Azoarcus sp. KH32C: one gene and its partner. The protein of the gene in region 2 interacts with the protein of the main gene of each other region in a pairwise test. Links are inferred from orthologs where the notes say so. Each region holds a gene or a part of one and is shown on either strand. Other genes may lie near its edges.

Evidence for each region. The genes of interacting proteins can lie anywhere in the genome.
Region 1: the proteins of AZKH_RS15815 (region 2) and AZKH_RS11745 interact in binary tests that used the Escherichia coli proteins (3 or more experiments, as listed by UniProt). The link is inferred for Azoarcus sp. KH32C from one-to-one orthologs.

What each region holds. Positions count from the first base shown.
Region 1 is NC_020516.1:2,691,859-2,697,776, reverse strand. What follows is about bases 2,695-5,833. They hold AZKH_RS11745 ([protein-PII] uridylyltransferase), read left to right. Parts: upstream 2,695-3,043; coding sequence 3,044-5,623; downstream 5,624-5,833. Other genes in these bases: AZKH_RS11740 (TIGR00645 family protein), read right to left, coding at 5,627-5,833; map (type I methionyl aminopeptidase), read left to right, coding at 2,695-3,025. In the rest of the region: pyrH (UMP kinase), read right to left, coding at 1-217; tsf (translation elongation factor Ts), read right to left, coding at 228-1,115; rpsB (30S ribosomal protein S2), read right to left, coding at 1,168-1,923; more of map, read left to right, coding at 2,213-2,694; more of AZKH_RS11740, read right to left, coding at 5,834-5,918.
Region 2 is NC_020516.1:3,577,469-3,585,181, reverse strand. What follows is about bases 2,517-5,471. They hold AZKH_RS15815 (P-II family nitrogen regulator), read left to right. Parts: upstream 2,517-3,802; coding sequence 3,803-4,141; downstream 4,142-5,471. Other genes in these bases: trxB (thioredoxin-disulfide reductase), read right to left, coding at 5,248-5,471; AZKH_RS15810 (Smr/MutS family protein), read right to left, coding at 4,176-5,240; AZKH_RS15820 (NAD+ synthase), read left to right, coding at 2,517-3,728. Outside these bases: AZKH_RS26375 (energy transducer TonB), read right to left, coding at 1-292; ppa (inorganic diphosphatase), read left to right, coding at 926-1,453; AZKH_RS15825 (hypothetical protein), read right to left, coding at 1,526-1,936; more of AZKH_RS15820, read left to right, coding at 2,103-2,516; more of trxB, read right to left, coding at 5,472-6,201; AZKH_RS15800 (Crp/Fnr family transcriptional regulator), read left to right, coding at 6,432-7,103; AZKH_RS15795 (DNA translocase FtsK), read left to right, coding at 7,224-7,713. UniProt on the Escherichia coli protein: P-II indirectly controls the transcription of the glutamine synthetase gene (glnA). P-II prevents NR-II-catalyzed conversion of NR-I to NR-I-phosphate, the transcriptional activator of GlnA. When P-II is uridylylated to P-II-UMP, these events are reversed.

The DNA of each region.
Region 1 (5,918 bases), 890 kb from region 2 along the record:
CAGTTGCACGATCCATGCCGGATGCGGCGCCTTTCATGCCGCGAAAAATGTTGCCGCCCCCGATCACGACCCCCACCTGCACCCCGAGACTCTTAACCTCGGCGATTTCGGCGACGATGCGACCGACGACGTCCTCGTTGATTCCGTACGCGTCGTCACCCATCAGGGCTTCGCCGGACAGCTTCAACATAATGCGCTTATAGGCGGCAACACTCATCGCTTACCTCTTACTTCTTGGCTGCTGCAGCCTGCGCTGCAACTTCCGCGGCGAAGTCGTTCACCTTCTTCTCGATGCCTTCGCCAACGAGGTAGAGGGTGAAGCCGGCGACCGAAGCGTTGCGCGACTTGGCCAGCGCTTCGATGGTGAGCTTGTCGTCCTTGACGAACGGCTGGCTCAGCAGCGTGACTTCCTTCAGGAACTTCTGCACGCTGCCTTCCGCGATCTTCTCGAGCATCGCTTCCGGCTTGCCCGCTTCGCGCGCCTTCTCGATCGCAATCCGGCGCTCGGTGTCGATCAGGTCGGTCGAAACCTCTGCGGCGGTCAGTGCCTTGGGCTTGGCAGCGGCGACGTGCATCGCGATGTCCTTGCCCAGCGCTTCGTCGCCACCGACCAGATCCACCAGCACGCCGATCTTGGCGCCGCCGTGGATGTAGTTGGCCACGGCACCCTTGGCTTCGACGCGCGTGAAACGACGAATGGTGATGTTCTCGCCGATCTTGCCGACCAGCGCCGTACGAACGGCTTCAACCGACTGGCCGTTCAGCTCGAGCGCGGAGACCGCGGCCACGTCGGCCGGGTTCTTGTTCGCGACGAGTTCGGCGACAGAGGCGGCGAACGCGATGAAGTCGTCGTTCTTGGCGACGAAGTCGGTTTCGCAGTTCACTTCCACCATCGCGGCGAGCGTGCGATCCGCGGACAGGTAGGTCGAAACGATGCCTTCAGCGGTCACTCGCGATGCAGCCTTGCTGGCCTTGTTGCCCAGCTTCACGCGGAGGATCTCTTCAGCTTTCGTAAGATCGCCGGCAGCTTCGGTCAGCGCCTTCTTGCATTCCATCATGGGCGCGTCGGTCTTCTCGCGCAGTTCCTTGACCATGCTTGCGGTAATTTCCGCCATGCTAACTCCTGAATTACGAATTCAATACGTTGTCATCGACAACCGGGAAGGCTCAGGCCTGATCGTCAGCGCCTTCTTCTTCAACCTCGACGAACTCGTCGGAGCCGCCAGCAACGATGTCCTGCAGCGCCAGCGCACGGCCTTCCAGCACGGCGTCAGCAACGCCACGAGCGTAGAGACGGATCGCGCGCGACGAATCGTCGTTACCCGGGATGATGTAATCCACGCCTTCGGGCGAGTGGTTGGTATCGACCACGGCGATGACCGGAATACCGAGCTTCTTGGCTTCGGTGACGGCGATCTTGTGATAGCCGACGTCGATCACGAACAGCGCATCGGGCAGGCCGCCCATATCCTTGATGCCGCCGATACTCTTCTGCAGCTTGTCCATTTCGCGCGACGCCATCAGCGCTTCCTTCTTCGAAAGGCGCTCGATCGAACCGTCTTCGACCATGGCTTCCATTTCCTTCAGGCGCTTGATCGACTGCTTGACCGTCTTGAAGTTGGTCAGCATGCCGCCGAGCCAGCGCTCGTCAACGAAGGGGACACCGGCGCGGCGCGCTTCTTCGGCGACGATTTCGCGCGACTGGCGCTTCGTGCCAACCATCAGGACGTTGCCGCGATTGGCGGACAGCTTGCGGATGTAATCCATTGCCTCGTTGTACTTGGCAAGCGTCTTCTCGAGGTTGACGATGTGGATCTTGTTGCGCTGGCCGAAGATGTACGGGGCCATGCGCGGGTTCCAGAAGCGGGTTTGGTGACCAAAGTGGATGCCGGCTTCCAGCATCTGGCGCATCGTAACGGACATGTATTACTCCAAATCAAAGGGTTGAACCTCCGCCCGGCACGACGGCATTAACCGTCACCACCGCCATCAGACATTGAATCGGACAGCGGACCCTTTCGGCGCACTGCCGGGCGTGGGGATTTTGCCCGCACGCAAAGGCGGACAAGCCCAAGATGATAACAGCTTCAACCCCACCCACTCAAGGCAAGCATACAAGTGAGGCTCCTGGCCCCGATGCGAGCGATTTGCCGCTACCCGCTCCATGCGCTAGCCTTCTTTCTTTAGCGAATCAGCTTCGGATCCCCCAGAAATGAGCATCACGATAAAAACACCCGACGAAATCGAGAAAATGCGCGTTGCCGGCCGACTCGGCGCCGAAGTTCTCGACTACATCACCCCCTTCGTCAAACCGGGCATCACGACGGGCGAGCTGGATCAGTTGTGTCATGACTATATGGTCAATGTTCAACAGACCATCCCTGCTCCGCTGAACTATGCCCCCCCGGGCTATTCTCCGTATCCCAAGTCGATCTGCACGTCGATCAACCATCAGGTGTGCCACGGCGTTCCGGGCCCGAAGGCACTGAAGAAGGGCGACATTGTCAACCTCGACATTACCGTCATCAAGGACGGATACCACGGCGATACCAGCCGCATGTTCATCGTCGGGGATGGAAGCATCCTCGCGAAGCGCCTCTGCCAGGTGACCCTCGAGTGTCTGTGGCTCGGGATTTCCGTAGTCAAGCCCGGCGCACGGCTCGGCGATATCGGCCAGATCATTCAGAAGCACGCCGAAGGCAACGGATTTTCGGTTGTAAGAGAGTTCTGCGGCCACGGCATCGGCCTGAAATTCCACGAGGAACCCCAAGTCCTGCACTACGGCAAGGCCGGAACGGGGCCCGAACTGCTTCCGGGCATGACCTTTACCATTGAACCGATGATCAATGCCGGCAAGGCCGCGATCTCTGAACTGCCGGACGGCTGGACCATCGTCACCAAGGATCGCAGCCTGTCCGCCCAATGGGAACATACCATCCTGGTGACTCCGACGGGCTTCGAGGTCCTCACCGTTTCGCCCGACTGCCCTCCTCCCCCGGCACTCGTTACCCCACTTCTATCCTGAGCGGAAGCCAAGGACGCAATGAACGTGATATCGATCGACGCGATCCAGGCGGCCATTGCGAATGCACGCGCATCGCTGGCCGCCGGCGGAGCGCGGATTCGTGCCGCCTATGAAGCACATCCGGGAACCACGGCTGTCTTGCGCGGCAGAGCGCACCTCGTCGACGAAGCCGTCCTGCACCTTTGGCGCATTTGCGGGATACCGTCCGACGCCGCGCTCGTCGCCGTGGGCGGTTACGGGCGCGGTGAGCTTTTCCCGCATTCGGATGTGGACCTGCTGGTGCTCCTTCCATCCGAACCCGACAGTGCGCTCCAGGCCAGCCTTTCCACCCTGGTCGGCGCCCTGTGGGACGTTGGTCTCGAAATCGGGCACAGCGTGCGTACGATCGAGGAATGCCTCGCTGCTGCAGACGAAGACATCACCGTCCAGACAAACCTGCTCGAAGCCCGCCTCCTCGCCGGCAATCGAACGCTGTTCGATCGGTTCGCAAGCGAATACCGCGAGCGACTCGACGTGCGCGCCTTCTTCAAGGCCAAACAACTCGAACAGGAAAACCGCTACGCGCGCTTCAATGACACGCCATACGCGCTCGAGCCGAATTGCAAGGAAAGTCCGGGCGGAATGCGGGATCTGCAGATGCTCGGATGGATCGCCCGTGCCGCCGGTCTTGGACGCAATTGGCGCGATCTTGCCCGCCGTCGCCTCATCACCGGCGCGGAGGCGACGGACCTGCGCAGCATCGAACGCTTCCTGCAGCACGTCCGCATCCGACTGCACTACCTGACGGGTCGCGCAGAGGATCGGCTTTTGTTCGACCATCAGGAGAAGCTCGCGCGCGCCTTCGGGATAGAGGCCACGGCCGGCAAGCGCGCCTCCGAGGTGTTCATGCAGCGCTACTACGTCAACGCGAAGAAGATCACGCAGACGAACACGATCCTGCTGCAAAACTACGGCGCAGAAATCTTCCCGAACCGCGGCGGCCCGGCAATCGTCATCAACGAACGCTTCCAGGCGGTGCGCGAGCTGCTGGACATGCGCACGGAGGACACTTTCGAGCGCCACCCTTCGGCGTTGCTGGAGTGTTTTCTCCTGCTGCAGCAGCGCTCGGAACTGAAAGGCATGACGGCGCGCACCTTGCGTGCCCTATGGCTGAATCGCAAACGCATCAATGCGAACTTCCGAGCCGACCCGAAGAACCAGGCGCTCTTCCTCGAAATGCTGCAGCAACGCCGGGGCATCGTGCACGAGTTCCGGCGCATGAACCAGTACGGCATCCTGAGCGGCTACCTTCCGCCGTGGCGCCGGATCGTCGGCCAAATGCAGCACGACCTGTTCCACGTCTACACGGTGGATCAGCACATCATGATGGTGCTGCGCAACGTTCGACGGTTCACGATGGGCGAGCATGCGCACGAATACCCGTTGATGACCCGGCTGATTCTCGGCTTCGAGCGACAGTGGCTGCTCTACATCGCGGCGCTATACCACGATGTCGCGAAGGGACGAGGGGGCGATCATTCGAAGCTCGGAATGGTCGAGGCACGGGAATTCTGCGAAACGCACAACCTTCCGCAGAAAGATGCCGACCTTGTCGTATGGCTGGTCGAACATCACCTTACGATGTCGCATGTCGCTCAAAAGGAGGACACGTCCGACCCCGAGGTGATTCGCCGGTTTGCCGACACGGTCGGCGAGGAGCGTCGACTGGTTGCGCTATACCTCCTGACCCATGCGGACATCCGTGGAACTAGCCCGAAAGTCTGGAATGGCTGGAAGGGAAAACTGCTTGAGGACCTGTTCTTCGCCACACAGAAACTGCTACGGGGTGCCACCCCGCAGCAAGCTCTCGGATTGGACGACCGACAGGAAAATGCCCGCGCCCTGCTTCGTTATTATGGACTGCGCCCGGGGATGGAGGATGCGTTCTGGAAGCAACTCGATGCCGTCTATTTCATGCGGCACTCGGCCGAGGAAATCGCCTGGCATTCGCGGATGCTCTATTTCCGCCCCGACACGGACGACCCCGTCGTCAAGGCGCGCGTCCCTGAAGAAAATCAGGGTGTCCAGGTCATGGTCTTTACGCGCGACCAGAAGGATCTGTTCGTGCGGCTGACCGGCTTCTTCGGACGCCTGGGGTTCTCGATCCTGGATGCGAAGGTGCATACGACCCGTCACGGCTATGCGCTCGACAGCTTCATCCTGCAGGATCCCGGTAACGACCTGCATTACCGGGACATGATCACGCTCATCGAGCATGACCTCACCGAGCGCCTGAGGAAACCCGCAGCGCCCGACCGACCCGCCACCGGCCGCCTCTCGCGCCAGGTGAAGCACTTTCCGATCACCCCGCAGATCAGCATCCAGCCCGACGATTCAGGCAAGCACCATATCCTGTCGCTGGTCGCGGCGGACCGCCCCGGCCTGCTGTTTGCCGTGGCCGAGGTGCTCGCCCAGCATGAAATCCGGCTTTACACCGCGAAGATCGCGACCCTCGGCGAGCGGGTCGAAGATACCTTCCTGGTCAGCGGACAAGCCCTGTCGATCGATTCACGCGTCCTGCAGATCGAGCGTGAGCTCCTCGAGCGACTCCAGCTGTAGCGTTCAATGCCCTTTGCCGTGAAGGCGGTCCATCAACGCATAGAGCAGGCCGGAAACCACGAACGTCAAATGAATGCCGACCATCCACGCGAGGTGGCGGTCAGGCAGATTTCCGACGTTCATGAAGGCCTTCAGCAATTCGATACCGGAGATCGCCACGATCGAGCCGATAAGCTTGATCTTCAGGTCGGAGAAGCCGATATGGCCCATCCATTCCGGACGGTCTGCATGCGAATGCAGATCCTCCATCTTCGACACGAAGTTCTCGTAGCCGCTGAACATGATGATCACCAAG
Region 2 (7,713 bases):
CGATGGGGGTGTCGCCCTGACGGGCAGGGACGAAGCGCCAATTGCGTACCGTTTCCCGGGCTGCCTCGTCGAGTCGCGGGTGCCCACTGCTTTCCGCGACGTCGATGTTGGACGGGCGTCCGTCGGCAAGCACGCGGACCCGCAGCATGACCGTGCCTTCCTCGCCCGCCCGCCGCGACATGCGCGGGTAGCTCGGTGATGGGTTCTGCAGGTAGGCTGCGTCGAAGCGTGCGCTGACCGTTGGGGTTTGTGACTCCGAGGCGGATTTGACTTCGCTTCGAGCGCTGGCCATCGCCGTGGGGCTCGTCGGAGGGGGCGCGACGGGCTGCGGCGGCTGTTGGTCGGGCAGCGGAGGCGGCAAGTTGCCCTGCGGGGCCGGCGCCGCAGGAGTCTCGAGCCGTGCCGCGACCGGCGGATGTGGCGCTTGGGGAGTGCCGCCTGCTCTTTGTTGCGCCATTCGCGGTGGCGTCGTGGGCGCAGGTGGACGTGCTTCGGCCGCGGTGGGCGCGGGGATGGGGGTGGGCGTCGGGTCGGGACGCGGAGCGATCGCCGTCCGGCGTTCGGGGGCGATGAGCTGAACGCTTATCGTTTGTGTGTCGGGTCGGGGTTCCGGCAGAGCGGCGCCGTTCAGCCCCGAAAGCGCCAGCAGTCCTGCCGCATGTGCCCCGGCGACGAAGGTCAGCCATCCCCAATGGATCGAGCCCCTTCGGAGGGGGGATCCCGGAGCGGGGAAGCGTCGAGGCGAAATGGGGGGCATCCGTTGCTGCAGCGGGTTTGTGCCGTCGGAGGCCGGATTATATATGGACGCCTGCCCGCGAACCTGCCCGAATGCGCGCTGTCCTGTCAACGGAGAATGGGAAGAGGGCAGCGAAAAGAGGCTATTTCCACATATAATTCAGGCCAAATTTTTTAACGGGAGGAAGATATGGGTTTCGACCAGGTCAAGGCCGGCAAGGACGTGCCGAACGACATCAATGTCATCATCGAGATCCCGGCGCAAGCCGATCCGATCAAGTTCGAGGTCGACAAGGATAGCGGCGCGGTTTTCGTCGACCGCTTCATGGGCACCTCGATGCGTTATCCGATCAACTACGGCTACGTGCCGCACACCGTCGCCGGTGACGGCGATCCGGTCGACGTTCTGGTCGTGACGCCCTTCCCGCTGCTGCCGGGCGTCGTGATCCGCTGCCGTCCGGTCGGCGTGCTGAAGATGGAAGACGAGTCGGGCGTCGACGCGAAGGTCGTCGCGGTTCCGGTCGCCAAGCTGACTCCGCTGTACGACAAGGTGCAGAGCACCGACGATCTGCCCGAACTGCTGATGAAGCAGACCGTGCACTTCTTCGAGCACTACAAGGATCTCGAGCCGGGCAAGTGGGTCAAGGTTCTGGGCTGGGGCACGGTCGAGGACGCGAAGCAGGAAATCCTCGACGGCCTGAAGAACGCCGCGAAGTAAGTTCTGCCGGATCCGTCCGGGATCAATGAAAAGGCCCGCTTGCCGCGGGCCTTCTTTCTTGGGCGGGGGATCTCAGCTGGTGATGCAGTCGCTTGCGAGAGGTTTGTTCGTTTTGGCGTCGAGCAGCATCCCTTTCCACGGCAGGTCGATCCATACGAGGCCGTTTGCCTTGTCTTCGTAGCGAGGCAGGCCGGATGACGAGATGTTGCGGGCAAGCTGATAGCGTCTGCCCGTCCATCCTATTTCGATCGCAATGGCCTCCCCTGCAGGACGGACTACATTGACACGCTGGCCCATGTCGCAGTTGTAGACTCCGCTGGTGAGTTTGAATTCGAGTTGGCCGCCAGGCAACATTGGTGCGGTTTCAGGGGCCGCGAGGACGCTCGGGGCAGGCTCGGGTTCTACGCGGGTCATTGGGCCGGGGGTCGAGCAGGCGGCCAGCGTCGCCCCCGTAGCAATCAGGGTCAGGCGGAACAGCATCATTTTCGAGGCTCACGAAGTACTTCGATAATTCATTCTAGGGCGTTTGCGCTGGCCGTCTCCCCGGCGGACCCTGATTAAGGTAAGAGATCATTTCTACCCCTACATGGCGTGGCCGCTGGCTTTCGGGGCGAGCGCGCATGGGGGCCGACGCGGTATAGTTGTGCTCATGAAACCAGATACCTCATCGTTTTCGATTGCCGTCGCACAGCTCAATTTCACCGTGGGCGACCTGACGGCCAATGCGGACCGGATCATTCGTGCCCTCGAAGAGGCACGCGGTCTCGGCGCCGATCTTCTGCTTACACCTGAACTTGCGCTTTCCGGGTATCCGCCCGAAGACTTGCTGCTGCGCCCGGACTTCTACCGCGCTTGCTCGCGGGAAGTGGCGCGTATCTCGGCCCATACGCAGGGCATCACGCTCGTGCTCGGGCACCCGGAGGAGCGGCACAACTGGCGCTACAACGCCGCGTCGGTGATTCGCGACGGAGAGCTCGTCGCGTCCTACCACAAGCATCTGCTGCCCAATTACGAGGTTTTCGACGAGGAGCGCTATTTCGACCGCGGTCTTGCGGCCTGCGTGTTCGAGATGAAGGGTCTGAAGCTTGGCGTGAATATCTGTGCCGACCTGTGGGAGAGCGGTCCCGCGGAGCTCGCCCGTACCGATGGCGCGCAGGTTCTGCTGGGGCTGAACGCGTCGCCCTACCACATGAACAAGCTGCAGCGCCGCTACGAAGTGCTGCGCGATCGCGTCAAGGATACCGGGCTACCGGTGATCTACTGCAACATGGTCGGCGGCCAGGACGAACTCGTATTCGACGGTGCCTCCTTCGCCCTCGATGCCGACGGAGTGCTGGCCTACCAGGCCCCGTCCTTCGAGGAACGCATCGACCTCGTTCATCTGCGTGACGGTCGCTGGGTGTCCTCCGAGATGGCAGAGGTGCGTCCGATCGAGGCCGAGGTTTACGAGGCGCTCAAGATTGGCGTGCGCGACTATCTGGGGAAGAATCGCTTTCCGGGAGCGATCATCGGCTTGTCGGGCGGCATCGATTCGGCGCTGACGCTGGCCGTGGCCGTCGATGCGCTGGGGGCGGAGCGCGTGCGCGCGGTGATGATGCCGTCGCCCTATACGGCGCAGATGAGCCTCGACGATTCGCGTGAAATGGTCGAGCGCCTCGGCGTGCGCTACGACGAGATCGCGATTGCTCCCGCGATGGAGACGTTCTCGGCCTTGCTCGCGGATCAGTTCCGCGGGCTCGCCGCCGACACCACCGAGGAGAACCTGCAAAGCCGGATCCGCGGGATGATCCTGATGGCCCTGTCGAACAAGACGGGCGCGATTGTGCTGACGACCGGCAACAAGAGCGAAATGGCGACCGGCTATGCGACGTTGTATGGAGATATGGCCGGCGGCTTTGCCGTACTGAAGGACTTGTACAAGACTTTCGTGTACCGGCTGGCCAACTGGCGCAACAGCGTCAGCCCGGTGATTCCCGAGAACATCATCACTCGACCGCCCTCGGCCGAGCTGAAGCCGGACCAGAAGGACCAGGACTCGCTGCCGCCCTACGAGGTACTCGATGCGATCATCGAAGCCTATATGGAGCGCGATGAGTCGCCGCGCGAGATCGTCGCGCAAGGCTTCCCCGAAGTCGAAGTGCGTCGCACCGTCGCGATGCTCAAGCGCAATGAATACAAGCGCCGGCAGTCGCCGGTCGGGATCCGTGTCACGCAGCGCGGGTTCGGCAGGGATTGGCGTTATCCGATAACATCGCGCTATCAGGACGAATTCTGAGCTGAGCGAATACTGAAGGCGGCACGTCGGCCAGCCCGGGTCGACGCGCCCGCCAACCCATCGAGGAGATCAACATGAAGAAAATCGAAGCGATCATCAAGCCGTTCAAGCTCGACGAAGTGCGCGAAGCGCTGTCGGATGTCGGTATTGCCGGGCTGACCGTATCCGAAGTGAAGGGCTTTGGCCGCCAGAAGGGACACACGGAGCTCTATCGCGGTGCCGAGTACGTCGTGGACTTCCTGCCCAAGATCAAGGTCGAGATCGTCGTCGGCGACGACCTGGCCGAGCAGGCTGTCGAAGCGATCATCAAGGCCGCCCATACCGGCAAGATCGGCGACGGCAAGATTTTCGTGATGCCGGTCGAGCAAGTCGTGCGTATCCGCACCGGCGAAACCAACGAAGCGGCCATCTGAGGCCTGCGGGACGTCACGACGTCCCGCTCCAGTATCAGCTGCGTGGCCGGTTTCCGGCCCGCAGCAACACCAGCAGCGCTCCCGAACCGCCATCATGTGGTCCCGCCTGGCAGAAGGCCAGGATCTCCTCGCGTTGCGCGAGCCATCCACGCGAGAGCTGCTTCAGGATCGATTCCTTGCCCGGCGAGCCGAGGCCTTTTCCGTGGATCACCCGCACGCAGCGATGTCCTTGCTGCAGGCATCCGGCGAGAAACCGGGACAGCTCTTCGCGCGCTTCTTCGCGGTTGAATCCGTGCAGGTCGAGTTGCCCCTGCAGCACCCAGCGCCCCCGACGCAGGTCGGTGAGCACGCGGCGCGGCAGGCCGGGGCGCAGGAAGCTCGCCTCGTCGCCCATTTCCAACCTGTCCTCCAGGCTCAGCGGCGCTTCCAGCGATTCGCGCAGGGCCTCGCGTTCGTCTTCCGCGCGCTTGATCGGGTGGGGGTGCGGCGCCGGCTGCTCGATCTCGACTCGATTGCGCGAGTCGATCGGTTGGACGCCGCGCACGGCGTACTGAAAGAGGTCCGCCGCGGGGGCTCGGTCCGGGTCGGGTGGAAGCTGCGACGCGACGGGGAGTTCACCCAGCGGTTGTCGCCCCGACTGCGACCAAGGGCTGCGCCGCGAGGCAGGGCGGCGATCGATGCCGATGTCGACGCGGTCCGTATGGCCGATGGGCGTCACATCCTGCATCTCGAAGCGGAAGAGTTCGGCGCCGTCCTGTGGAGGTGGGCGCCGTAGCGGCCTTGCCAGCGGTTCGTCGTCCACCGCCTCGGGGTGGGCGCGCGGCACGGCTGACGGCTTCGGCGCTTCGATGACTGCGCGGTGCGCCTTGTCGGCGAGCGGTTTCACGTCGCCGAGCGCGGCGCGCAGAAGTTGCCGGTCGAGGTCTGCGTCGTCAGCAGCGGGCGTCGCCGGGCGAGCGCTGCGGCCGGCCTTTTGGAGACTGTGTGCGCTTGCCGGGCCGAGCTTGCCACGCAAGGCTGCCAGCCCATCGAAGGCGCCACGCGCGGCTTTCCCTGGGCCTTGCGGCCCTGGCGATGCCGAGCGTGGCTTGCGACTCATGGTGCGATCACTTGCCCAGGCTGTCGAGGTAGCGTTCCGCGTCGAGGGCCGCCATGCAGCCCGTACCGGCCGAGGTCACTGCCTGGCGGTAGATGTGATCCTGCACGTCGCCCGCCGCGAAGATACCGGGGATGCTCGTCGACGTGGCATCGCCTTCGCGACCGCCCTTCGTGACGATGTAGCCGCCCTCCATCGCGAGCTGGCCTTCGAAGATGTCGGTATTCGGCTTGTGCCCGATCGCGATGAACACGCCCTGCAAGGCCACGTCGCGGGTCTCGTCATTATTGATGTTGCGGACGCGCATGCCGGTAACCCCGGTGTTGTCGCCGAGCACTTCGTCGAGCGTCGAGTTGAGCGCCAACTCGATCTTGCCGGCTGCAACGCGCTCCATCAGCTTGTCGATCAGGATCTTTTCTGCGCGGAACTTCTCGCGACGATGGACTAGGGTGACCTTCTTCGCGATGTTCGCAAGATACAGCGCTTCCTCGACGGCCGTGTTGCCGCCGCCGATGACCGCGACGTCCTGATTCTTGTAGAAGAAGCCGTCGCAGGTCGCGCAGGCCGATACGCCTCGGCCGGAGAACTTCTCTTCCGAGGGGATGCCGAGATACTTGGCGGTGGCGCCGGTCGAGATGATCAGCGCGTCGCACGTGTACTCGCCCGAATCGCCGATCAGGCGGAAGGGGCGTTCGTCGAGCTTCGCCGTATGGATGTGGTCGAAGATCATCTCGGTGTTGAAGCGTTCCGCATGCTTCTGGAAGCGCGCCATCAGGTCGGGGCCCATGACGCCCTCGGCGTCGGCCGGCCAGTTGTCGACGTCGGTCGTCGTCATCAGTTGGCCGCCTTGGGCGAGGCCGGTGATGAGGACGGGGTTCAGGTTCGCACGGGCGGCGTACACCGCGGCGGTGTACCCGGCGGGGCCGGAACCGAGAATGAGCAGGCGGGCATGCTTCGTCGTCATGGCGGTTTCTACTGTCTGGTTGGCAATGCGCGGATTATAGCCGAGCCCTATGGCGTGCCGATCCAATGAGCGTGATAGCGTCATCCAATAAGGGCGAAATGCTCAGATAATGAGGCGTCGCCGCCGCAACGCACCATAATGGGCGAATCGTCTATACTCTGTGCGTCATTTCTTCGTTAAGTGCGCAGTTTCATGGTTTGCGCCCGATGTTTCGACATTCCGGAGTTCTCATGACCCAGGCCACCGCCGTTTCGACCGTTGCACTGAGGACCTTCCCGCTATTTCACGGCTTGTCGGACGAGACTCTCGTCGCGGTTGCGCATTCCGCCGTGATGCGCCGCATTCCGCGCGGCCAGAGTGTCGTCCACGCGGGGGACCGTACAGATTTCGTCTATTTCGTCCTGACCGGGACGCTGAAGGTGGTGGTCAGCGACGAGGACGGCCGGGAGGTGATCCTGAGCATCCTCGGGCAAGGCGAGCTGTTCGGCGAAATGGGGATGTTCGGCGAGCAACCGCGCTCGGCATCGGTCGTTGCCGTGACGCCCGCCGATCTGGTCTTGATCGCGAAGAACGACTTCCGTTCGATCATGCAGGGCAATTTCGAGGTGGCGTGGCGCATCATGTGCAACCTCGCCGATCGACTGCGCAACGCCGACCGCAAGATCGAAAGCCTCGCACTGATGGACGTGTATGGCCGCGTCGCGCGCCTGCTGCTCGAGATGTCCGAGGACCTGAACGGCGAGACCGTGGTCGTGCGCAAGGTCACGAAGCAGGATATCGCCAAGATGATCGGGGCGTCGCGCGAAATGGTCAGCCGGGTGATGAAGGATCTCGGCAACCAGGGGCTGATCGAGGAAACCGATCACGGCATCGTGTTGCGCGACCGTTTGAACGAGCTTTGACGCTGGCGGGCGACAGATTTGCGCAGCGCCTGTTTCGTTTCGCAACCGGGCGCGGCGAGGGCTCGGGTTCGCATATAATCACAGGTCGTTCGTTTCACCAGGACTCCGGTTCCTGAGCAGATGTCATCCCGCCAGTCTTCCCGTTCCCAGCCCCTGCCGGAAAAGATCTCCCTGCTTCTGCAGGAGGCCCGCTGGCTGATCCTCGGCGTGATGTCGCTGTACGTCGGCCTCGTCCTCCTCGGCTACAGCAAGGCCGACCCCGGCTGGTCCCATGCCGCGCAGGTTGCGCGGGTGAGCAATCCCGGCGGCCGCTTCGGTGCCTGGCTTGCCGATCTGCTGTTCTATCTTTTCGGCGTGTCGGCCTGGTGGTGGGTGGTCTTTCTCGGTTACGGCCTGATCCTGGGCTTCCGTCGCCTGCGGCACAACCTGCACCTCGACCGACGGTCCTTCTTCATCGTGCTGTGCGGCTTCATCGTGTTGCTGCTCGCCAGCAGCGCGCTGGAGTCGCTGCGCTTCTATTCGCATGGCGCCAGCGTTCCCCTGGCGCCCGGTGGGCTGGTCGGGATGGAACTTGGCCAGACGGTGCAGCGCTATCTCGGCTTCACGGGCG